3 regions of the Rahnella selenatireducens genome follow, and region 2 is predicted to be linked to each of the others. Evidence: predicted binding sites of a transcription regulator. Region 2 holds the regulator's gene; each other region holds the start of a gene.
The links. Region 2 encodes Fur, which represses iron uptake genes when iron is present. Its sites were predicted from a motif close to ATAATAATGAGAACNACTATCAA; they were not measured.

Region 1 (8,066 bases), on a different contig from region 2:
CCGTTGAGCGAACCCGCATGCCATAACCCGGCGGTGAGCGCAGATTCCAGCGACGCGTTGATAATCAACCAGGTATTGCCCGCAATCAGCAGCGCTCGCACGCCGATACCGAGAATAATCAGGCGGAAGGTTTCGACGCCCTGACGCCATGCCAGCGCATAAACCAGCAGCGCACTGACAATGCCTCCGGCCATGGCGCCAATCAGGGTTTCACCCGCGCTGGCGTTGAATAACACGATGGACAGCAAAACGCCGCTGTAGGCGCCGGTGTTAAAACCGATGACGTCCGGGCTGCCCAGTGGATTGCGCAGCAGCGACTGGAAAATCGCACCGCTGACGGCCAGCGCTGCGCCGAGGACCAGCGCCATCACCACGCGCGGCAGACGCCACTGAGTCACAATGATGTGCAGATTTTTCGGACCATCGCCGAGCAGGGCGCTGACGACCTGAGCCGGTTTCAGCGCCAGCGCGCCGCTGCCCAGCGCAAATATCGCCAGTAAGAGTGTGCATAAAGCTAACGCCAGCGCCGTCAGAAATGGCCGCGAAATTAGCGTGTTTCTTTTCAGCGTGCGGGATTCAGATTCTCTCTGGCTCATGGCTAACCTCTGCGCAATCCGCCGGGGCGGCGAACCAGAAAAATAAGCACCGGCGCGCCGATAAAGGCGACGACGACAGAAACCCGCAACTCACCGGTGACCAGAAGCCGCCCGGCGATATCCGCCGCAAGCAACAGCGTTGGCGTGAGAACCAGCGTCCACGGCAACAGCCAGCGGCGATCCGCACGACAAATCCAGCGCGCCATATGCGGCACCATCAGGCCCACAAATGCGACGGGGCCGACGGCCGCTGTCGCGCTGCCGCATAACAGCGTGATGGCCAGTAATCCCAGCAGCTGGGTCGTGATGATTTTAGTGCCCAGCGCGGTCGCCAGTTCACTGCCCATCGTCAGATTATTCAGGGAGCGGGTCATCAGCAAACTGAGGAAAATGGCGAAAAGGATCGGCGGTGTGACGGTACGGATCACCGCCATATTGCGGATATCCAGCGAACCGGCCTGCCAGAAGCGCAGCTGATCGTAAACCTGCGGATTCAGCAGGGAAATTCCCGATGAGAACCCTTCCAGAACGGCCGCCAGCGCAACGCCCGCCAGCGTGAGACGAACGGGATCCAGCCTACCGCGCCCGAGTGCGCCAATCATGGCGACCAGCAGCGTCGCTGATAAGGCTCCGGCAAACGAGAACCACAGATAACCGCTGACATCTGTGGCACCAAAGAAGGCAATCCCGAGAACGACCGCAAACCCGGCGCCGGCGTTAACGCCAAGAATACCAGGGTCGGCCAGCGGATTTCGGGTCAGGATTTGCATCAGCGCGCCTGATAATCCGAGCGCCATTCCCGCCAGTAAACCTGCCAGCGTTCTCGGCAGACGGGCGTCGGTTACGATCACGCAGTCAGCGCTGGCGCAGTGCCCGTTGAGTGCTGAGATTACTGTGCTGAGTGAAAGAGGTTTCGCGCCCAGCAACAGACTCAGCGCCATCATCAGAGCAAGCAGCAGCACGGCAAACAGTATTCTGGTGGCCTGTCGCGAAAACTGCCCCGGCGATGAAACGCGGGGCGCAGGAATTGCGTGCATAAGACGAGGCATCAGCGGGCGGCGAACAGGGTTTCAAGCTGCGTCAGCATGTTGCTGGCGCTGTAATAATCCAGCCTGAAAGTGTCATCACCCATCGCATAAACGTGCCTGCCTTCTACGGCAGGTAATTTCGCGAGGAAAGGATTGCTCAGCAGGCGCTCCGAGTCGCTTTGACTGGCGGAGAACAGCAGAAGGGTCTGGCCGTTCAGCGCGTCCGGCATTTTCTCGCCGGAAAGCTGAATGATGTCATGACGTTTGCCCTGACTCAGGCTGGCGGCGATATTCAAAGGCACCAAGGCCATTTTAAACCCTAACTCTTGCAGCAACTGTCCCTGCGGCGAGGCGGGGGTCCAGAGATTTGCTGTTTTGCCATCGGCGCTGTAAACCAGTGCAGAAACAGGCTGTGGCGGCAGTTTCATGGCTTTTTTTAATGCGGTTTCGCGCGCCTCAAACCGGGCAATAACGGCAGCAGCATCGGCTTCCTTGCCGGTTGCCTGACCTAATTCCTTCGCCAGATCCTGCCAGCTTTTGTCGTCATAATTAACCACCATGGCCGGCGCAATCGCGGAAAGCTGATCATAAAGCTTCAGGGCGGAATCACCGCCGGTGGCAGCAATAATAATTAAGTCTGGAGCCTGACCGGCAATGGCTTCGGCATTCGGTTCACCGATGTACAGACGTTCAACTCCGCGTTGTTTCGCGACATCTCCCCACTGGCGGAAGAAGCCCTGCTGATCGGCAAATCGGCTGTTTGGCCCGGAAGCCCCGCTGGCAATCACAGGCGCGTTGATGGCCAGTAATGTCCCCGTGACCGTTACGCTGGTAGACACAATTCGCTGAGGAGGTTGCTGCAATGTGAGGATGCCATGCGAAGTTTTTATCTCGCGAGGCCAGCCTTCCGCAAAGGCGTGAGTGCTGAAAATCAGTGATAAAAACAGCCCGGCGATCCCTGCAAAAATGCGAAAACCAGCGCTAATCATTGGATCCATTCCCTAATCTTTAATGTTAATGGTTCTCATTATTATATTTGAGCGAGGCGGGGTCAATCGCGGGAGGGGGAGAATAAGGGTAAAGGTCTGGTTAAGAAGGGAGTTATGGAAACAAAAAAACCACTTCTTGCGAAGTGGCTTAATCGTTTGAATCTGAAACCAAAATTTGGTGGCCCTTGCTGGACTTGAACCAGCGACCAAGCGATTATGAGTCGCGTGCTCTAACCAACTGAGCTAAAGGGCCGAGGTGCGGGATTATACGGTAAACCTTGCTTACAGGTCTATATGTGTTCGGTTCGTATGCGCGTTTTGTGCACAGTTCTAGTATGTTGTGTTCGCGGACTTTTTTACCCATAACTCGAGCAAATACGTCTTAGGAAAACATTATGCTTACAGATATCCTCGTGGAGGATCTCCAGGTTGTATTTTGCGGCATTAATCCCGGTCTTTCTTCTGCTCACAAAGGGTATCCTTTTGCTAATGGCAGTAACCGTTTCTGGAAAGTCATTCATCAGGCGGGATTTACCGGGCGTCAGTTAGCGCCGCAAGAGTGGCTGCAGTTGCAGGAATTCGGTTGTGGTATCACGGCGTTAGTGGCGCGTCCGACGGTGGAAGCCAGCGAGCTGAAAAGTGATGAATTGCGTGATGGCGGTGAGGTTTTAAAAGAGAAAATCTTGCGTTATCAGCCGCGTGCGTTAGCCATTCTGGGTAAACAAGCTTTCAGTAAAGCGTTTGGCATCAGCAAAGTGAACTGGGGACATCAGGCTCTGAAAATTGGCCGGACTGAGGTCTGGGTTTTGCCGAATCCCAGCGGGCTGAACCGCGCAACGCTCGATGAGCTGGTCGCTTCATATCGTGAACTGTACGCGTCACTGAATCCCTGAACTTCTGGCGAGTCCGGATAAAAAAGCCCCGCCATTTCCAGAGAAAGGCGGGGCTTTTTAACGGCTGACAGCCTGATGACGATTAATCGTCCAGGAAGCTGCGCAGCACTTCGGAGCGGCTTGGGTGGCGCAGTTTACGCAACGCTTTCGCTTCGATCTGACGGATACGTTCACGGGTAACGTCGAACTGTTTGCCCACTTCTTCCAGCGTGTGGTCAGTGTTCATGTCGATACCAAAACGCATACGCAGAACTTTCGCTTCACGTGCGGTCAGGCCAGCAAGAACGTCGTGCGTAGCAGAACGCAGGCTTTCAGACGTTGCAGAATCCAGTGGCAGCTCGAGGGTAGTATCCTCAATAAAATCACCCAGATGCGAATCTTCATCGTCGCCGATTGGCGTTTCCATGGAGATTGGCTCTTTCGCGATTTTGAGCACTTTACGGATTTTGTCTTCCGGCATCAGCATACGCTCAGCCAGCTCCTCCGGCGTAGGTTCGCGGCCCATCTCTTGCAGCATCTGACGGGAAATACGGTTGAGTTTGTTAATTGTCTCAATCATATGTACCGGGATACGGATGGTACGCGCCTGGTCAGCGATGGAGCGGGTGATAGCCTGACGGATCCACCATGTCGCATAAGTTGAGAACTTATAACCACGTCGATATTCAAACTTATCAACGGCTTTCATCAGGCCGATGTTACCTTCCTGGATCAGGTCGAGGAATTGCAGACCACGGTTGGTGTATTTCTTCGCGATAGAAATAACCAGACGTAAGTTTGCTTCAACCATCTCTTTCTTCGCGCGACGGGCTTTCGCTTCGCCGATCGACATGCGACGGTTGATATCTTTAACCTGTTCGATAGTCAGGCCGGTTTCTTCTTCGATCTGACGCAGTTTCATCAGACCGCGTTGTACGTCTTCGGTCACTTCTTTCAGCTTCTCAGACCACGGTTTACCCATAGCCAGAGCGGCATCAAACCAGGTATCGCTGGTTTCGTTACCGGCGAACAGATTGACGAAGTTTTTCTTCGGCATTTTGCACTGTTCAACGCACACTTTCATGATCAGACGTTCCTGAGCACGAACGCGATCCATCATGGAACGCATGCTGTTAACCAGGAAATCGAACTGTTTTGGCACCAGACGGAACTGCTTGAACACGTCAGACAGTTTCAGAATTTCTTCTGCTGCGCTCTTGTGGCTACGGCCGTTTTTCTTGATGACCAGACGCGTCGCTTCATGCTGTTCACGCAGTTCGGTGAACTTCTGGCGGGCCAGTTCCGGGTCGATGCTGTTGTCGTCTTCAGCATCGTCGTCTTCATCTTCGTCTTCGTCGTCATCATTCTGCTCTTCTGTGGTCAGTTCAGAACCCACGTGAGTTGCAGTTGGCGCGATTTCTTCTTCGGCGTTAGGGTCAACAAAACCGGTGATCAGGTCAGACAGACGAACTTCGCCTGCTTCAACACGGTCATATTGCTCTAACAAATAAGTGATAGCTTCAGGATATTCAGCAACGGAGCACTGAACCTGATTGATACCGTCTTCGATACGTTTAGCGATGTCGATTTCGCCTTCACGGGTCAGAAGTTCAACGGTACCCATCTCGCGCATATACATGCGCACAGGGTCGGTGGTACGGCCAATTTCAGATTCAACGCTGGAAAGTACCTGCGCCGCCGCTTCTGCAGCGTCTTCGTCGGTATCAGGGCGGTTTTCGGCCAGCATCAAATCATCGGCGTCAGGCGCTTCTTCAAGAACCTGAATGCCCATGTCGTTAATCATCTGGATGATGTCTTCGATCTGGTCGGAATCGACGATATCTTCCGGCAGATGGTCATTGACCTCAGCATAGGTCAGATAGCCTTGCTCCTTACCACGGGTGACAAGTAGCTTAAGCTGTGACTGCGGGTTTTGCTCCATAAGACGGTATCCACACTTCAGAGTATTTGGGTTGGTGTCGGTCGGGTAACATCGCCAACAATAACGTTAGGGGCGTTTATTGTGCCGCGGCCCACCAGGGCGGCTCTGCGCAGGGCCATGCCCCGCTATATATCGGCACTTAAGCCGTGTTTTCTGTGATAACGCTTCACGCGCTATCATTAATGTTCTTATTTTTTAAGACTTCCTCGCGAGTACCTGGTTCAGGGAACTGACTTCTGTGCGTTCCTCCGGACTCAGGCCATGCGTCCTGGCTTTTGCTATCAGGGTTTCAAGCCGCTGCTCTAAAATAGAGTCATACAGGCTGGCTAGCGTGGCACGAAATTCCTCTTCGACCATCTCCTCTACGATCATGTGGTTCCATGTCGCCAGAGTTTCAAGTTGCTGGTAGAACTTATTGTCACGATAAAGTTCCAGTAATTGGCCTGTTGTCAGCCCCGGCTGGGCTAAGCAAGTGGTAACTAACTCGCTGAACAGATCCAATCCTGGTTGCTTCGCTTGCTCCAAACCTTGCAGCGAGGGTATAAGTGTAGCCAGTTGTGGGTTTTGTACCAGTAACCCTATAAGTATACGCATGGTTGTGCGTTTTAGCTGGGGGGCCTGGTAGACATTGCTCCCTTCTGCCTGTTTAGGCATCAGCTTTTCCAACTGGCTGTCATCTAAAATGCCGAGCTTATTCCCTAATTGCTGACGCAAATACATCCGTAACGTTTCACCGGGAACCTGGCGGATCAGCGGCAATGCCAGCATGCTCAATTTGGTCCGCCCGTCAGGGCTGCTCAAATCAACCTGCGGCATCAGCGAATCAAACAGGAAAGTGGAAAGCGGCATCGCCTGCTCCATCCTTTGTTCGAACACTTCTTTGCCTTCTTTACGCACCAGCGTGTCCGGATCTTCGCCGTCGGGTAAAAACATAAAACGCAGCTGACGCCCATCGTTGAGATACGGCAATGCCGTTTCCAGTGCGCGCCACGCGGCTTCACGCCCCGCGCGGTCACCGTCATAACAACAAACGATGTTATCCGTGCTGCGGAACATCAGCTGAATGTGGTCCGCCGTCGTAGAGGTTCCCAGCGACGCAACGGCATAATCGATGCCGAACTGCGCCAGTGCGACGACGTCCATATACCCTTCAACGACCAGCAAACGCGCCGGGGAAGGGGCTTTCAGCTGTGCTTCATACAGGCCATACAACTGGCGGCCTTTATGGAAAATCTCGGTTTCCGGTGAGTTCAGGTACTTCGGCGTATCGTTGCCCAAAACCCTGCCACCAAATGCAATCACACGGCCACGTTTGTCGCGTATCGGGAACATTACCCGTTCACGAAAACGATCATAGCTGCGTCCGTTGTCATTGGTGACCAACATACCGGCGTCGATCAGAGACGCTTTATCATCGGCATTCTTACCGAAACGCTTTAACACGTTGTCCCAGCCCGGGGGGGCGAAACCAATGGCAAAATGATTGATGACGTCTTCACTTAAACCGCGCCGGGCAAGATAGTCTCTGGCCGGTGCACCTGCGGGTTGTTTAAGTGATTGCTGATAGAACTCGCTAAGCGGTGCCATCAACTGGTAGAGGCTTTGACGCTGATGACGCTCCATCTGAGTCGGGCCCGTGCCTGCTTCGTACGGCACTTCCAAACCCTGCATTGTCGCCAGTTCCTCAATGCTTTCGACAAACTCAAGTCTGTCATAGTTCATCAGGAAATCGACGGCATTGCCGTGGGCACCACAGCCGAAACAGTGATAAAACTGCTTATCGCCATTTACGGTAAATGAGGGTGTTTTCTCATGGTGGAAAGGGCAGCACGCGTGATAATTTTTACCCTGTTTCTTGAGCTTTACACGAGCGTCGATCAAATCGACGATATCGATGCGAGCCAGCAAGTCATTGATAAATACGCGCGGAATTCTCCCAGCCATAAGCCCCTTACTCACTAGCCTATAAACGAGAACAAGCCGCGCATTCCTTTCGGAAAGCACGGCCTTCGTATGCTACTACGCAGTCTGCGCGTTCTTAATATTGCAAATCACGCGATTTGGGGTTGCCCCCGAAGATTAATACAGACGAGTGCGGCGTGCGTTTTCGCGAGCCAGTTTCTTGGCGTGGCGTTTTACTGCAGATGCTTTAGCGCGTTTACGTTCGGTAGTCGGTTTTTCATAGAATTCACGACGACGAACTTCTGCCAGAACACCTGCTTTTTCGCAGGAACGCTTGAAGCGACGCAGAGCTACGTCGAACGGCTCGTTTTCACGTACTTTAATTACAGGCATGTGCCTCTCACCTCGATAAAATCGGTTTGTTTGCTGATGTTGTACCAGCACATTTCAAAATGGTGCGGAATTTTACTCCAATTCGCGTCGTCTTGTAAAGCACAACGGCAAATTGAAGCGGGCGCCTTTTGCAACCCTTCTGCAACATAGTGCGCTCGCTTTTGCGTCGGGCGGCGATTATATACCAATCAATCCAAATTGCTCGACATTAATTGCCAGTCACGTGAGTAATTCCTTCACCAGTGCAGCACTGGTCGGGGCTTGTGTGCTAAACTGCGCGCCGCGAGTTAGCGCGAAACTATGACGGAAAGAGTGATGCGAGTACTGGGTATAGAAACGTCCTG
Region 2 (8,066 bases):
CAGTGCGGATGCCTGTTCTTCGGTACGGGAAGACAGATCGTTATTCCCGGCTGAGATTTCTGACGCGCCCTGATAGATGTGGTTGGTGCAATTGCGGATGGTCTGAACGGTATTTTCCAGACTGGACTGCATCACGTTGAGCAGCGGAATCAATTTACCCGCACAGTTTTTGCCGAACTCTTCCAGGTAATGCGTCAGGTCGCCGCTTGCAATCACGGCGAAGTGATCGCGAATTTTATCCAGCGGTTTCACCAGCGCCATCACCAGATAACGGTCGGTCAGCAGCAAAATAAGCAGGCCGAGAGAAAAAGCCGTCAGCAGAATAACTTTGCTGTAATAAGTCAGATGGTTAGATTTGGTCTGCGCTGCTTCAAAATCGACTGCAATCTGCCCGCTGACTTTGGTCATGGACACACCAAAGTTACGGCTCAGGGCAGGAACAGCATCGTTTGAGAGCTGATTATAGGCATCGAAATTTTTGCCGACGGCCGCCGCATACAACGGCGTAACGCCCTGCGTAACCAGACTCTCCCAACTGGAGACCAGTTCCTGAACCGAAGCCTCATCCAGCCCCGGATGCGGAGCCGTTTTGAAACTCGCCAGTGCCTGAGAAAGGCCATCGAGGGATTGCTTTGCCGTATCAAAAATTTCCGGCCCTTTTGACGGATCGGCCTGAAGTTGTGAGACGGCACGGCTTAAGCGTGTCACGGTACGAAAATACTGATCATTTCCTTTGCTGATCAGCGCCATATTGTTGACCAGTTCGGTACTGTTCTTCGTATTTTGTGTCAGCGTATTCAGTGAGGTAACGGTGTAAAGGGAGACACCTGCCCACATGACGCAGAAAATGCCTAAAATCGTTAATAATGCGGCCCTGATGGTGATATTTTTTAAAAACTGCACGATATGCCTCTCTCGAAACAAGGTTGTTTCTGGTCTGAGGATTGACGGGGATGCGGAGAATCAAGACAGGTAGCCAGCAGGCTTTCGCCCCCGGACATGTTTGAACACCTCTCCGGGCATCGATTTCTTTATTATGTTGAGATTCCTCTCGCTTCATCTATCGGCGGGTTGTTCTCAAAATTTAGTATTGTGAGAACATATTTCTTAATTTTGCTTTTGACCTCAATAAGCCTGAGGTTATTCAAAGCACACGAAGGCGATAACACTTAAAAAGATTGGCCGATAAACTTATCCACCAGTTAAGAAGGCGAGCTGAAACATATTCTCCGCCTCGCGAGTTTGCTATCATCTGCGTTATTATTGCCTGCAATGCAGAGCACTTCATTGAGAACAAGAGGTTAGGTAATCTTATGGCCGTAGTAGGTATCTTCTTTGGATCCGATACAGGTAACACCGAAAACATCGCGAAAATGATCCAAAAGCAATTGGGTAAAGATGTTGCAGAGGTGCATGACATTGCGAAGAGCAGCAAAGAGGATCTGGAAAAATTCGATATCTTGCTGATCGGAATTCCAACCTGGTATTACGGTGAAGCGCAGTGTGACTGGGACGACTTTTTCCCGACGCTGGAAGAGATAGATTTCGAAGGTAAGCTGGTCGCGCTGTTTGGCTGTGGCGATCAGGAAGACTATGCCGAATACTTCTGCGATGCGCTGGGTACTGTGCGTGACATCATCGAACCACGCGGCGCGGTGATTGTGGGCCACTGGCCAACTGAAGGCTATCACTTCGAAGCGTCTAAAGGTCTGGCTGATGATAAGCACTTCATCGGACTGGCAATTGACGAAGACCGTCAGCCGGAACTGACCAACGAACGTGTTGATACGTGGGTCAAACAGATCACAGAAGAGCTGAGCCTTTCAGAAATTATTGGCTAAAAACCCTGTTGGCCCTGAGGATTTATTCTACAATTGAAGGGCCAAACTATTACTGAAATTAACAATTTAACCGCTACAAAATTGTAACTTTCAGTGGTATCAAGGTACACTGAGCTCATCTGTTTTCCTATTGATCAAGTCGTTGCATTATCGAATGTGACAGGCATTTTGTGATCTTTATTAACAGGCTACGTTTTTGAGGATCGGCACACGTCTCAAAAGCGAAGAATCCTTAAGCGACAAATTTTTGTGCCGCCGATGCCACAGGCTGCATGCCTCAACTTGATTAGCACATAGTAACAGGACTGAATCCGCATGACTGACAACAACACCGCACTGAAGAAAGCCGGCTTAAAAGTCACGCTTCCGCGCCTCAAAATCCTGGAAGTGCTGCAAGCGCCGGAAGGTCATCACGTTAGTGCGGAAGATCTGTACAAACAACTGATTGATATGGGTGAAGAAATTGGCCTGGCGACGGTTTACCGCGTTCTGAACCAGTTTGATGACGCCGGTATCGTTACCCGTCATAACTTCGAAGGCGGCAAGTCTGTTTTCGAACTGACCCAACAACATCACCATGATCACCTGATCTGCCTGGATTGCGGCCGCGTTATTGAATTTCGTGACGAATATATTGAAGGCCGTCAGCGCGAGATTGCGAAGAAACACGGTATCAAACTGACCAACCACAGTCTGTATCTGTACGGCCACTGTGAGGCGGGCGATTGTCGCGAAGATGAATCTTTGCACAATGATAAACCTGCACAGTAATCTCTACGGTCAGTCCGAATAAATTAACCGCTGAAAGGCGGTTTTTTTGTGCCTGCGATTCAGGCGACGGATAAAAAAACAAACCCCGGCAAGCCGGGGTTTGTTTTTTCTTGCGATAGGTGCGCAGCGTTCGCGCCCGGTTAATTCACCGGTTTTGGCGAATTGTTAGAACGAATTTCCTGCCAGATTTTGCCACAGTCTGCCGCGTAAGCCTGACCATCGCCGGTTTTACGCGCCGTCAGACAACGCTGATAATCCACTACACGCACGGTTTCCAGCTCGGCAAACTGCTTGTGCTCCTGTTCCTGTTTTAGAACATCAAGGATCGTCTGGCACGACGCCACTTTATCCGGCGAGCCTTCTGCTTTAATGATGCAGCTGCTGTACGCCTGACGCAGTTTCGCATTTTCGGTTTGCGTAGCTGTTGGCGCACAACCCGCCAGTAACAGGGAAGTCACAACCATCATCAGTAATTTATTCATCGGTTTAGTATCCTCAGAAAATAGTGAATGGAGCGATAACGATGAATTTCACGTCTTTTTCATCCTGGAAAATGTTGCCGTAACCGCCTCCCCAGCTCGGGATATCCGAGTGGTTGTCATACTGGGTGTAATGAAGTTTGAACAGCGTCCCTTTTGCGCGGCCTTCCTGAATGGTGTAAAGCGCATCAAGGCTCCAGGCGCTTTCTTTGAGACGCTGGCTCTGATCATAGATTGGATTGGTACTCGGTTTGGCATCCCACGCATAAACATAAGAACCGCCCACTGCGAAGCCCGGCAGATCCCATTTCGCCAGGTCGTATAACACACCGGCGTAAACCGCTTTTTCGCCGTTAGCGTTGAAGTCAGAACGGTTGTCCCACCACACATCAAGACGTCCGTTAGAAGAAGAATACGTTGGGGTCATGCGTTGTAAAAAATAACCCTGATTTCCCTCAGCTTTGACCATTGTCCCTTCCAGACGCCAGTTGAACTGACCGGTGGTGTAACCGAAAGTCAATGCCTGCAACCAGGCCAAACCGTCATACAGACTGTTGGGATCGTTCTGGTTGCTGATACGATCTTCCGCGCCATAGAACTGGTAGCTGGTAGTGAGCGGATTGCCCATCAGATCAATTTTGTACGACGCTTTGGCGAAGTATTGATCGACGTAACTTTCTGCCTGACCGAAGGCCGCTTCCAGCACGAGATCATTTTTGAAGTCGTATTTCGCACCCAGCGAGTGTATATAGGAAACACCGGTTTTCTTGTCGTTCTGGCGGAAATCATCCATTTCCAGATGCCACGGCGATTTGTATTCATCCGCCCACATGTAGGAGAAACTCAGTTCGCCCGGATCGCCAAAATCATGTTTATACCCGGCTTCGGCACCGCGATAGGTACCCGGCATAAAGCTCCAGTGCGGGGCGATCAGCGTTTGTCCAGTGGGCTGAATGTAACCGGCATGGCCCCAGAATCCGCCATATTTGAATTTACCGGCCGCTTTGTAGAGGCTGACGCCGCCTTTATCACCGGAGTAGTCTTCGTCATACGCATGGTTTTTAGAGGAGAACGCGATTTCGTTCGGGTGACCGCTGTCGCTGGCTTCGGCTAATTCGATCGCGGTAAATGCGGCGAGATCGATACCGAACATGTCCCAGGCGTAGCCGGAAGAGAAATCAAGGTTCAGGTTGGCGGTCGCGTGTGAAAGGTTGGTGGCATATTTATCGTAATCGGGATTATTCACCGTGACTTTTGTGCCGTCAGGGCGGGTTTCTTCTTTCGTTTTGTTCAAATCTTTGCGGTCGCGTTCGCGCTGCCAGTAATACACACCGCCGGTCAGCGTCGAATCATCAATAAAGCCAGCCGCTCTGGCCTCTTCAGGAAACATCATTCCGCCGCCCAATAAAGTGCCAGCCAGCGTGTACATCACAGGTTTCAGGTAAGCCGATCCCCTGCCCCTGTTAAGGTGCTTGTGCATAGAAATTCCTCATTTTGACTAAAAAACGTGCAAAACCCAAACGGGTATTAAAAGCGGCCGCCAGAGGCGCAACCGTATAAAGCAGGATTAAGAGTATTTTTCGCGACGCGAATTATCAATGGGTAATTAAACCCTGATGGCTGAAGTATGACAAAGTGCACATAAAGATGAAAAAGTGTAACAAACAAGGAATGCGAAGGTTCAAATCAGTGGACTCTGGTAATCAATAACTAAAACAGTTAATTAAGGAAAAAACGTATTAATTTAAACGTTTCAGCACTCTGATATTCGGAAAGAAGAGTCTAAAAAGTAAACATGAAAAATGCATTAATTCGCGATGAAAAAGAAAATTCCGTGAATTTCTGACATAAAAAAACGCAGCCGGAGCTGCGTTTAGCAATCATTCATCGGTGACTTACGCGACGGGTTTAGATTCCCAGGTATCACGCAGGCCAACGGTACGGTTGAAGACCAGATTTTCAACGCTGGAATAACGGCTGTCAGCACAGAAGTAACCTTCACGTTCGAACTGCAGGCTGATTTCAGCCTGTGCAGCCACCAGAGAAGGCTCAACGAAACCGTGCGCGATCACCAGGGATTCCGGGTTGATCGTGGTCAGGAAGTCTTCTGCCTGGCCCGGGTTTGCCACGCTGAACAGACGGTCATACAGACGGAATTCCGCCGGTTTACCTTCAGTAGCGGAAACCCAGTGGATCACACCTTTCACCTTGCGGCCATCGGCAGGATCTTTGCTCAGCGTTTCGATGTCGTATGAGCAGAAGATCGTCGTCACATTACCTTCGGCATCTTTCTCAATGCGTTCCGCTTTGATGACATACGCATTGCGCAGACGAACTTCTTTACCCAGCACCAGACGTTTGTATTGCTTGTTCGCTTCTTCGCGGAAATCAGCCTGATCGATATAAATCTCACGGGTGAACGGCACTTCGCGGGTACCCATCTCCGGTTTGTTCGGATGATTAGGCATTTTCACCATTTGCACATCTTCACCGGTAAAGTTCTCAATGATCACTTTAACCGGATTGATGACGGCCATGGCGCGCGGTGCGTTTTCGTTCAGATCGTCACGGATACAAGATTCCAGCGCCATCATTTCGACGTTGTTGTCCTGTTTCGTCACGCCGATACGGCGGCAGAATTCACGTATGGAAGCAGCGGTGTAGCCACGACGACGCAATCCAGAAACAGTCGGCATACGCGGATCGTCCCAGCCTTCTACGATTTTATCCGTCACCAGCAGGTTCAGCTTACGCTTGGACATGATGGAATATTCGAGATTCAGACGGGAGAACTCGTATTGCCGCGGATGGCAAGGGATGGTGATGTTATCGAGAACCCAGTCGTAAAGACGACGGTTGTCCTGGAATTCCAGCGTGCACAGCGAATGGGTGATCCCTTCCAGCGCATCGGAAATGCAGTGGGTGAAATCATACATCGGGTAGATGCACCATTTTTTGCCAGTCTGATGGTGTTCCGCAAACTTAATACGGTAGATAACCGGATCGCGCATCACGAAGAACGGCGACGCCATATCGATTTTTGCACGCAGACACGCTGCGCCTTCAGCGAATTCACCGTTGCGCATTTTTTCGAACAGCGCGATGTTTTCTTCTACGCTGCGATCGCGGTACGGGCTGTTTTTGCCCGGAGACGTCAGCGAGCCACGGTATTCGCGGATTGCATCCGGAGACAGTTCGTCAACGTAAGCCAGACCTTTGTTGATCAGCTCCAGCGCATAGCCGTGCAGTTGGTCGAAGTAGTCAGAAGAATAGTGAATATCACCACTCCAGCCGAAACCTAACCACTGGACGTCGTGTTTGATCGACTCAACGAATTCGATGTCTTCTTTTGCCGGGTTAGTATCGTCAAAACGCAGGTTGCACTGCCCCTGATAGTCTTGCGCAATACCGAAGTTCAGGCAGATAGACTTCGCATGGCCGATATGCAGATAACCATTAGGCTCGGGCGGGAAACGGGTATGAACGGTATTGTGCTTCCCGGTCGCCAGATCTTCATCAATAATCTGACGGATAAAATTTGTTGGGCGGGCTTCAGCCTCACTCATTGTGCAATTCCTCTACGCAACATTGACTCTACAGATAACCTGTTATGTTCCAACAAGCCACGTCGGGAAACAACCGTTACTTGCATAAAATCGTGGTTATCTGCATACCGCGTGTCCGTAAGCAATAAAAAACGGGAAGAGATTGCTCTCTTCCCGCTAAGACCTAACTCAACTGAATCGGCGTCAGGAAATTATTTACCCTGAATCTCAAACAGTTTGGTCTGACCGGCGACGACTGAACCGCTGGCCAGTGAAATCACACCGGTGTAATCATCGATGTTGCTGACCACAACCGGGCTAATCATTGAGCGCGCGTTAGCGTTCAGGTAAGCCAGATCCAGTTCCAGTACAGGCTGACCGGTAGTGACCGTTGCGCCTTCTTCAACCAGGCGGGTAAAGCCCTGACCGTTGAGTGCAACGGTGTCGATCCCCATGTGCACCACGATTTCAGCACCGGAAGTGGTTTCCAGGCAGAACGCATGGTTGGTGTTGAAGATTTTCACCACGGTACCCGCAGCCGGAGCGACGACTGTTTTATCCGTCGGACGAATCGCGACACCATCGCCTACCGCTTTGCTGGCGAAGGCTTCGTCCGGCACCTGATCCAGCGCCACGATGTCACCCGTGACCGGAGCAACCAGCGTTTCAACCACGGTTTTAACGCTGTTTGGCACCGCTTGTGGAGCCGCCTTCACAACGACGGGCGCTGCTGCGCTGCCTGCCGCAACCGGGCCACGCGCCATCACTTTCTTCATGGCATCTGCCAGAGATTCCGCTTTTGCACCGACGATAACCTGAATGCTTTGTTTGTTCAGACGAACAATACCGGACGCCCCCAGACGTTTGCAGGCTGCATCATCAACTGTACCGGCATCTTTCACGTTCAGACGCAGGCGGGTAATACAGGCATCAATACCTTTGAAGTTATCAGAACCGCCCAGTGCGCTGATGTAGCTCACGGCCAGTTGGTTCAGACCTTCTTCAGTATTGCTGTTCGCTTCCGGCTCACCGATATGGTCGGCATCGTCTTCACGGCCTGGCGTTTTCAGGTTGAACATGCGGATAATTACGCTGAACAGTACAAAGTAGATGACGAAGAACACAACGCCCATCACCAGCAACATCCAGACGTTTTTACTTGCCGCCGGCAGGTTGTACATCAACGCGTAGTCAATCGCACCGGCAGAGAAGGAGAAGCCAGCGTGGATACCCAGCGCAGTTGCAACGTACAGGCTGATCCCGGTCAGGATGGCGTGTACTAAATACAGCAGCGGAGCAAGGAACATGAACAGGAATTCTAACGGCTCGGTCACACCGGTCAGGAATGCAGTCACCGCAACGGAGACCAGCATACCGCCCACCAATGGACGACGTTCTTTAGGTGCTGCGAAGTACATTGCGCACGCTGC
Region 3 (8,066 bases), on a different contig from region 2:
TATGCGGGTGTGAATGCCCAGCGTCAGGCCGTAACCGGCGGCATTAATCTGACCGATCAGCTTATCCAGATCCTGACGGGCATAGCGCACCACGTGCAGTACCGGGCCGAAGATTTCTTTCTTCATTTCATCGAAGCTTTCCAGCTCGATCAGCGTTGGTTTAATGAAGGTTCCGCGCGTCCATTCCTGCTGATCGGCGGTAAATTCCTGCGTGGCCTGATACACCGTGCGGCCTTTGGCGCGCATGGCATCGATGTGTTTCTCGATACCAGCTTTGGCTTCGGCGTCTATCACCGGCCCGATATCGGTACACAAACGCTCAGGGTTGCCCATGCGGCATTCAGCCATCGCGCCGCGCAGCATTTGCAGCGTATGGTCGGCGACGTCGTCCTGAATACACAGAACGCGCAGGGCTGAACAACGCTGACCGGCGCTGTCGAAGGCTGACGCCACGACATCCGTCACCACCTGTTCGGTGAGCGCGGAGGAATCCACAATCATCGCGTTCAGGCCGCCGGTTTCGGCGATAAGCGGTGTCGGACGCCCCTGCGGATCCAGACGACCGGCGATATTACGTTGCAGAATTCCCGCCACGTCGGTAGAACCGGTAAACAGCACGCCGCGAACACGTTCGTCGTTCACCAGCTGCGAGCCTACGGTTTCCCCCTGGCCGGGCAACAGTTGCAGCACGCCAGCCGGAACACCAGCTTCATGCAAAATGCCCACGGCCAGCCCGGCAATCAGCGGTGTCTGCTCAGCCGGTTTTGCCAGCACGCTGTTGCCTGCGGCGAGTGCGGCGGCAATCTGGCCGGTGAAAATCGCCAGCGGGAAATTCCATGGGCTGATACACACAACCGGCCCGAGCGGACGGTGCGAGTCATTGGCAAAATCTTCGCGGATCTGGCCTGCGTAATAGTGCAGGAAATCCACTGCTTCACGCACTTCGGCGATGGCGTTATTAAAGGTCTTTCCGGCCTCACGTACCAGCACGCCAAGCAAGCTTTGCAACTGCGCTTCCATCAATTCTGCGGCGCGTTGCAAGATTGCGGCGCGCTCTTCGGGAGGCGTCGCAAACCAGATGGCACCTGCTGCGGTGGACGCATCCAGCGCACGGCTGATTTCGTCCTGCGTGGCTTCACGTACGTAACCGACGATATCGCCATTTTCAGCCGGGTTAAAGACTGGCAGGAATTCGCCTTCATCTGTCTGCGCATCAATCATCGGCTGGGCTTTCACCGGATGGCTGGCGCTTTGCAGCAGTGCGCTGGAAAGCGACGCCAGACGGTGTTCACTCGACATATCCAGTCCGGCAGAGTTCACGCGTTTGTCGCCGTACAAATTGCGCGGCAACGCGATACGTGGATGCGGCAATCCTATCTGACCTTCGCTGGCGGCCAGCGCTTCGACGGCCAGAACCGGATCGGCAACCAGTTCGTCAATCGGCAAGGTGGCGTCAGCGATACGGTTAACGAAGGAAGTGTTCGCACCGTTTTCCAGCAGGCGACGAACCAGATACGCCAGCAGCGTTTCATGCGTGCCGACCGGGGCATAAATGCGGCAGGGGCGGTTCAGTTTGCCCTCGCTGATTTTGCCGACAACCTGTTCGTACAGCGGTTCGCCCATCCCGTGCAGGCACTGGAATTCGTACTGGCCGGGATAATAGTTGTTACCGGCCAGCTGATAAATTGCCGCCACGGTGTGCGCGTTGTGCGTCGCGAACTGCGGATAAATCAGGTTGGGCACCGCCAGCAGTTTGCGGGCGCAGGCCAGATAGGAAACGTCGGTGTAAACCTTGCGGGTGTAAACCGGATAATCTTCCAGCCCGTCCATCTGGGCGCGTTTAATCTCGCTGTCCCAGTAAGCGCCTTTCACCAGGCGGATCATCAGGCGGCGACGGCTGCGCTGCGCCAGATTAGTCAGATAGTCGATGACCATTGGGCAGCGTTTCTGGTAAGCCTGAATAACGAAGCCGATGCCGTTCCAGCCCGCCAGTTCCGGCTCAAAGCAGAGTTTTTCCAGCAGATCGAGTGAGATTTCCAGACGGTCGGCTTCTTCGGCGTCAATGTTGATGCCGATGTCATAACTGCGCGCCAGCAGTGTCAGGGAAAGCAGGCGCGGATAAAGTTCGTCCATGACGCGTTCGTACTGCGCACGGCTGTAGCGCGGATGCAGGGCGGAAAGTTTGATGGAAATCCCCGGCCCTTCATAAATGCCACGGCCGTTTGAAGCTTTACCAATCGCGTTAATCGCCTGCTGATAAGACTGCAAATACGCCTGCGCGTCTTTTTCGGTCAGCGCCGCTTCACCCAGCATGTCGTAGGAGTAACGGAAACCTTTTTCTTCATGTTTGCGTGCGTTAGCCAGCGCTTCTGCGATGGTTTCGCCGGTCACGAACTGTTCGCCCATCAGGCGCATCGCCATGTCCACGCCTTTGCGGATCAGCGGTTCGCCGCTTTTGCCGATAATCCGGTTCAGGGATTTCGACAGGCTGGCTTCATTGTGTGTCGCCACCAGTTTGCCGGTAAACAGCAAACCCCAGGTCGCGGCGTTAACGAAAAGTGACGGGCTGCGGCCAAGATGTGAATGCCAGTTGCCGTTGCTGATTTTGTCGCGGATTAACGCATCGCGCGTTGGCTTATCGGGAATACGCAGCAACGCTTCGGCCAGGCACATCAGCGCCACGCCTTCCTGTGAGGACAGGGAGAATTCCTGCAACAGGCTTTGCACCATACCGGCGCGGCCGTTTGCACTTTTCTGGTTACGCAGTTTGGTGGCGATGTCGGCGGCCAGTTTCAGAGCAGCGTCGTTGAGCGGGGCAGGCAGACGGGCCTGTTCGAGCAGCATGGACACGGCTTCCGGCTCCGGGCGGCGATAGGCGGCGGTAATGGCTGAGCGACTGACCGACTGTGGCAAAATCTGCTCGGCGAAATCAAGGAACGGCTGATGCATTTCCTGAACCGGTTGACCGGCGGGATCTTCTGCGTCGCCAGCCGCTGCGCCATTCAGCGCCGGGATCTCCGGGAGCGAATCGCCATTTTCCAGACGTTCCAGATAGGAAAAAATCGCCTGTTTGATCAGCCAGTGCGGCGTGCGGTCAATCTGCTGTGCCGCAATTTTTAGCCTGTCGCGTGTGCCTTCATCCAGCTTCACGCCCATCGTCGTCATACCCATGCGTAACCACTCCCTATGAAAAGGTTCAGGTGAATTCATTATCTTTATGGCAAGCAATATCTTCTATGTTGCAACCTTGTGCAACCCTGTTAATGCATGAAGTGTGCCTGATGTGATTTATTTGGCATTTTTAACAGGAAGTCAACGTGGAGGAAGCAGCTTTTCAGCGCTAACCGCCTTAATAACCTCAGCGTTTAAGGTGCAACTTTTGAAAATGTAACGTGCAACCCGCGCTCATGATAAATGTGATGGATCGTAAATTTTAAGTATCCAAAATGTTAAAACATTTGAAATATGGCAATCACTCAACCAGTATCGCGACCGACAGTTAATTTGAATAAAAACCACATTAAGTACCCTGAAAAAGAAAAAAAATGGAGAGTAATGCTGCATCCTTCGCGGGTTTCAGCCATCATCTCGCCCCGGCATGATGTTGGCCGTCTTTTGAAAAAGGCGTGTCAGGACAGACAGATGCCGGCCTGCATTGCAAACACGTATCGCAAAAAATAAGAAAGTGGAGAAGAACATGACAATGAACACACCGATGCTGGTGACGTTTTGTGTTTATATTTTCGGGATGATTTTGATAGGGCTCATCGCGTATTTACGAACCAAAAACTTTGATGATTATATTCTGGGTGGCCGCAGTTTAGGCAGCGTGGTGACGGCACTTTCAGCCGGCGCGTCAGACATGAGCGGCTGGTTATTAATGGGTTTACCGGGCGCGATTTTTCTTTCCGGTATTTCCGAAAGCTGGATTGCCATCGGCCTCACGATTGGCGCGTATCTGAACTGGAAGCTGGTGGCGGGGCGCTTACGCGTTCACACCGAGGCCAACAATAATGCGCTGACGCTGCCGGATTACTTCACGCACCGCTTTGAAGATTCCAGCAAACTGCTGCGCATTATCTCGGCGATTGTGATTCTGGTGTTCTTCACTATTTACTGCGCATCCGGGATTGTCGCCGGTGCGCGTCTGTTTGAAAGCACCTTCGGGATGTCTTATCAGACCGCGCTGTGGGCGGGTGCCGCGGCGACCATTATTTATACCTTTATCGGCGGTTTTCTGGCGGTCAGCTGGACTGACACCGTGCAGGCCAGCCTGATGATTTTCGCGCTGATCCTGACGCCGGTGATCGTCATTCTCGCGGTCGGCGGCATTGACAGCTCAATGATGGTGATTCAGGCGAAAAACCCGGAATACACCGACATGTTCAAGAATATGAATCTGGTGGCGATCCTGTCGTTGCTGGGCTGGGGCCTGGGTTATTTTGGCCAGCCGCATATTCTGGCGCGTTTCATGGCTGCCGATTCGCATCACACTATCCGCAGCGCACGCCGTATCAGCATGACGTGGATGATTCTGTGTCTGGCAGGCACGATTGCCGTGGGCTTCTTCGGGATTGCGTATTTCAGCAATAATCCGGCAATGGCGGGCAACGTGACGCAAAACGGCGAGCGCGTGTTCATCGAGCTGGCGAAAATCCTGTTCAACCCGTGGATTGCCGGGATTTTGCTGTCGGCGATTCTGGCGGCGGTGATGAGCACCCTGAGCTGCCAGTTGCTGGTATGTTCGAGCGCCATTACCGAAGATTTGTACAAAGCGTTCCTGCGCAAAGGCGCAAGCCAGCGTGAGCTGGTGTGGATTGGTCGTGCGATGGTGTTGGTTGTCGCGCTGGTAGCGATTGCGCTGGCTGCCAACCCTGAAAACCGCGTGCTCGGTTTAGTCAGCTACGCCTGGGCAGGTTTTGGTGCGGCATTCGGGCCGGTGATCCTGATTTCCGTGATGTGGAAACGCATGACCCGCAATGGCGCGCTGGCCGGCATGGTCATCGGCGCCGCGACGGTGATTCTGTGGAAAAGCTACGGCTGGGCGGAACTGTACGAAATTATTCCCGGTTTTATCTTTGCTTCAATTGCCATCTGGGTGATCAGCCTGATGGGGCGTAAACCTTCCGTGGCAGTAGAAGAACGCTTCAACGCTGCCGAAGCGGAATACAACACCCTCTGATTTTCCCCGCATTATCCTTACAAACCGGGATCGCCCTGATCCCGGTTTTCTGTTTTTTCGTGCGCATTTCCCCGACAGGTTTCAAAAAAGAGCCCGTCACCTCTTGTATTTCTTTTTCCAAGAATGATAATCAATATCGTTTCTTTTTACCTTTCTTTACAGAGTCCTTACGTATCTGTCAGTTTTCAGAATTCAGGGTTCGGGAGTTTCCGCTATGTTCGTTCCGTTTCTCATTATGTTTCGCGAAGGTCTCGAAGCGGCGCTGATTGTCAGCCTGATCGCCAGTTACCTCAAACGGACGCAACGCGGGCAGTGGCTCGGTGTGGTCTGGATTGGTGTGTTCATTGCTGCGGCACTGTGTCTGGCGTTGGGGCTGTTCATCAACGCCACCACAGGCGAGTTTCCGCAAAAGCAGCAGGAGTTGTTTGAAGGTATCGTGGCCGTCGTGGCGGTGTGCATTCTGACCTACATGGTGTTCTGGATGCGCAAGGTGTCGCGTTCCATCAAAGTGCATCTGGAAGGCGCGATTGATAACGCGCTCAACTCCGGTCGCGGGCAGGGCTGGGCGCTGGTGGCGATGGTATTTTTCGCCGTTGCGCGTGAAGGGCTTGAATCGGTCTTTTTCCTGCTGGCGGCGTTTCAGCAGGATGTCGGCATTGAAGCGCCCATCGGCGCGTTACTCGGTCTGGGCGCAGCCATCGTGCTGGGTTTCCTGATTTACTACGGCGGCGTGAAGCTGCATCTGGCCAAATTCTTCAAGTGGACCAGCCTGTTTATTCTGTTCGTTGCGGCTGGTCTGGCTGCGGGTGCTATACGTGCTTTCCACGAAGCCGGTTTGTGGAACGGAATGCAGGATATCGCCTTCGATCTGAGCGCCATTTTGTCCACGCATTCTCTGTTCGGTACGTTGCTCGAAGGGATGTTGGGTTATCAGGAAGCGCCGACCGTCAGTGAAGTCGCAGTGTATTTCCTGTACCTGATCCCGGCGCTGTTCCTGTTCTTTATGCCGCAGGGAAAATCAGCCGTCACGGCTCCGGCCGGGCAAAAAACACAACGCTGATTTTTAACAATATTGTTGTTCATACATTCTCTTTTCACACAGTTTGTCACGGAGTGGTACATGTCATATTCATCCCCGCTGTTTCGCCGTAAAGCTTTACAGGTCGCGCTGCTGTCACTGCCCGCTTTTGCGCTGAGCGCTAACGTGCTGGCGGCTGATGTCCGTCAGGTCAAAATTGCTGTTAACGACAAGCAATGTGAACCGATGGCGCTGACCGTGCCCGCCGGTAAAACGCAGTTTGTTATCCATAACAACAGCCAGAAAAACCTGGAATGGGAAATTCTGAAAGGCGTGATGGTGGTGGAAGAACGTGAAAACGTGGCACCGGGCTTCACGCAGAAAATGACCGCCAATCTGGAACCCGGCGAATACGACATGACCTGCGGCTTGCTGAGCAATCCGAAAGGCAAACTGACCGTGACGGCGGAAGGCGCGGCGACCTCCGCAAAACCTGACGCCATGGCGCTGGTTGGCCCGATTGCGGAATACAAAGTGTATGTAACACAGCAGGTTGCTGAACTGGTTTCCCACACCAAAGCGTTCACGGATGCGATTAAGAAGGGCGATCTGGCGAAAGCGCAGGCGCTGTACGCCTCTACCCGCGTTTACTACGAACGTATCGAACCGATCGCCGAGCTGTTCTCTGATCTCGACGGCAGCATCGATGCCCGTGAAGATGACTTCGAGAAGAAAGCCGAAGACCCGAACTTCACCGGTTTCCACCGTCTGGAGAAAATCCTGTTCGCCGACAAAACCACCAAAGGCACTGAGCCGTTTGCTGACAAGTTGTATGCCGACACCGTCGATCTGCAAAAACGTATTTCTGAGCTGACCTTCCCGCCAAGCAAAGTGGTAGGCGGCGCGGCAGGTCTTATCGAGGAAGTCGCATCGAGCAAAATCAGCGGTGAAGAAGACCGTTACAGCCGCACCGACCTGTGGGATTTCCGTGCAAACCTCGATGGCGCGCAGAAAATCGTGAACCTGCTGCGTCCGCTGCTGGAAAAAGCCGACAAACCGTTGCTGGATAAAATCGACGCGAACTTTAAAACCGTAGATACCCTGCTGGATAAATACAAAACCAAAGACGGTTACGAGAACTACGAGAAACTCTCCGACGCTGACCGTAATGCGATGAAAGGGCCGATCACGACGCTGGCAGAAGATCTGGCCAAGCTGCGTGGCGTTTTAGGTTTAGATTAATCTTTGCTCCCTCCCCTGCGAAGGGGAGGGCTGGGGTGGGGTATTAATGGATACACTGTAGTCGCCTGCAATACCCCCTCCCAACCTCCCCCTTAGCAGGGGGAGGAGCAAGACCCCACCTTTTCGCAGGAGTGTTGACCTTTAAGGCATAGCAATGAGCAATAAAAACGATAATAAGTCCGTACAACTGGACGTGACTTCTTCTTCACGCCGCCGTTTACTGAAAGGCGTGGGATTGTTAGGCGGGGCATTTGCCCTTGGCGGCGCGGCCGGGGCGCAGGCAGAAAAAACGCCGGGTGCCAAAAAAGAGTACACACCAGGAACCGTTTCTCCCGATGAACGCTGGGGCAAGCAGCCTTATTACGGCGAACATCAGGCGGGGATTTTAACGCCGCAGCAGGCGTCGATGATGCTGGTGGCGTTTGATGTTCTCGCGACCACTAAAGCCGATCTCGAGCGTCTTTTCCGTCTGCTCGATACCCGCTTTGTATTTCTGACCACCGGCGGCACGGCGCCTTCAGTAGATCCAAAATTCCCGCCGATGGATTCGGGCGTAATGGGCGTGGAAATCTACCCGGATAACCTGACCATGACGCTTTCCGTGGGCGATTCGCTGTTTGATGA

Region 1: a site for Fur is predicted at 2,636-2,658, ahead of fepB (Fe2+-enterobactin ABC transporter substrate-binding protein). Genes of this name have one in related genera too.
Region 3: a site for Fur is predicted at 5,300-5,322, ahead of efeU (iron uptake transporter permease EfeU). Genes of this name have one in related genera too.

The regions. Positions count from the first base shown of each region.
Region 1 covers NZ_JBKEZJ010000031.1:1,034-9,099, reverse strand. Annotated here, with positions in the region: gene fepG (iron-enterobactin ABC transporter permease) at 1-596, opposite strand, end outside; gene fepD (Fe(3+)-siderophore ABC transporter permease) at 599-1,633, opposite strand; gene fepB (Fe2+-enterobactin ABC transporter substrate-binding protein) at 1,645-2,613, opposite strand; tRNA gene ACLBVC_RS24295 (tRNA-Ile) at 2,790-2,866, opposite strand; gene mug (G/U mismatch-specific DNA glycosylase) at 3,009-3,506, shown strand; gene rpoD (RNA polymerase sigma factor RpoD) at 3,589-5,427, opposite strand; gene dnaG (DNA primase) at 5,623-7,371, opposite strand; gene rpsU (30S ribosomal protein S21) at 7,507-7,722, opposite strand; gene tsaD (tRNA (adenosine(37)-N6)-threonylcarbamoyltransferase complex transferase subunit TsaD) at 8,038-8,066, shown strand, end outside.
Region 2 covers NZ_JBKEZJ010000001.1:428,319-436,384, forward strand. Annotated here, with positions in the region: gene ACLBVC_RS02085 (methyl-accepting chemotaxis protein) at 1-903, opposite strand, end outside; gene fldA (flavodoxin FldA) at 1,314-1,841, shown strand; gene fur (ferric iron uptake transcriptional regulator) at 2,157-2,612, shown strand; gene chiQ (ChiQ/YbfN family lipoprotein) at 2,753-3,094, opposite strand; gene chiP (chitoporin ChiP) at 3,108-4,520, opposite strand; gene glnS (glutamine--tRNA ligase) at 4,987-6,657, opposite strand; gene nagE (PTS N-acetyl glucosamine transporter subunit IIABC) at 6,849-8,066, opposite strand, start outside.
Region 3 covers NZ_JBKEZJ010000005.1:136,566-144,631, forward strand. Annotated here, with positions in the region: gene putA (trifunctional transcriptional regulator/proline dehydrogenase/L-glutamate gamma-semialdehyde dehydrogenase) at 1-3,171, opposite strand, end outside; gene putP (sodium/proline symporter PutP) at 3,698-5,182, shown strand; gene efeU (iron uptake transporter permease EfeU) at 5,397-6,242, shown strand; gene efeO (iron uptake system protein EfeO) at 6,303-7,442, shown strand; gene efeB (iron uptake transporter deferrochelatase/peroxidase subunit) at 7,597-8,066, shown strand, end outside.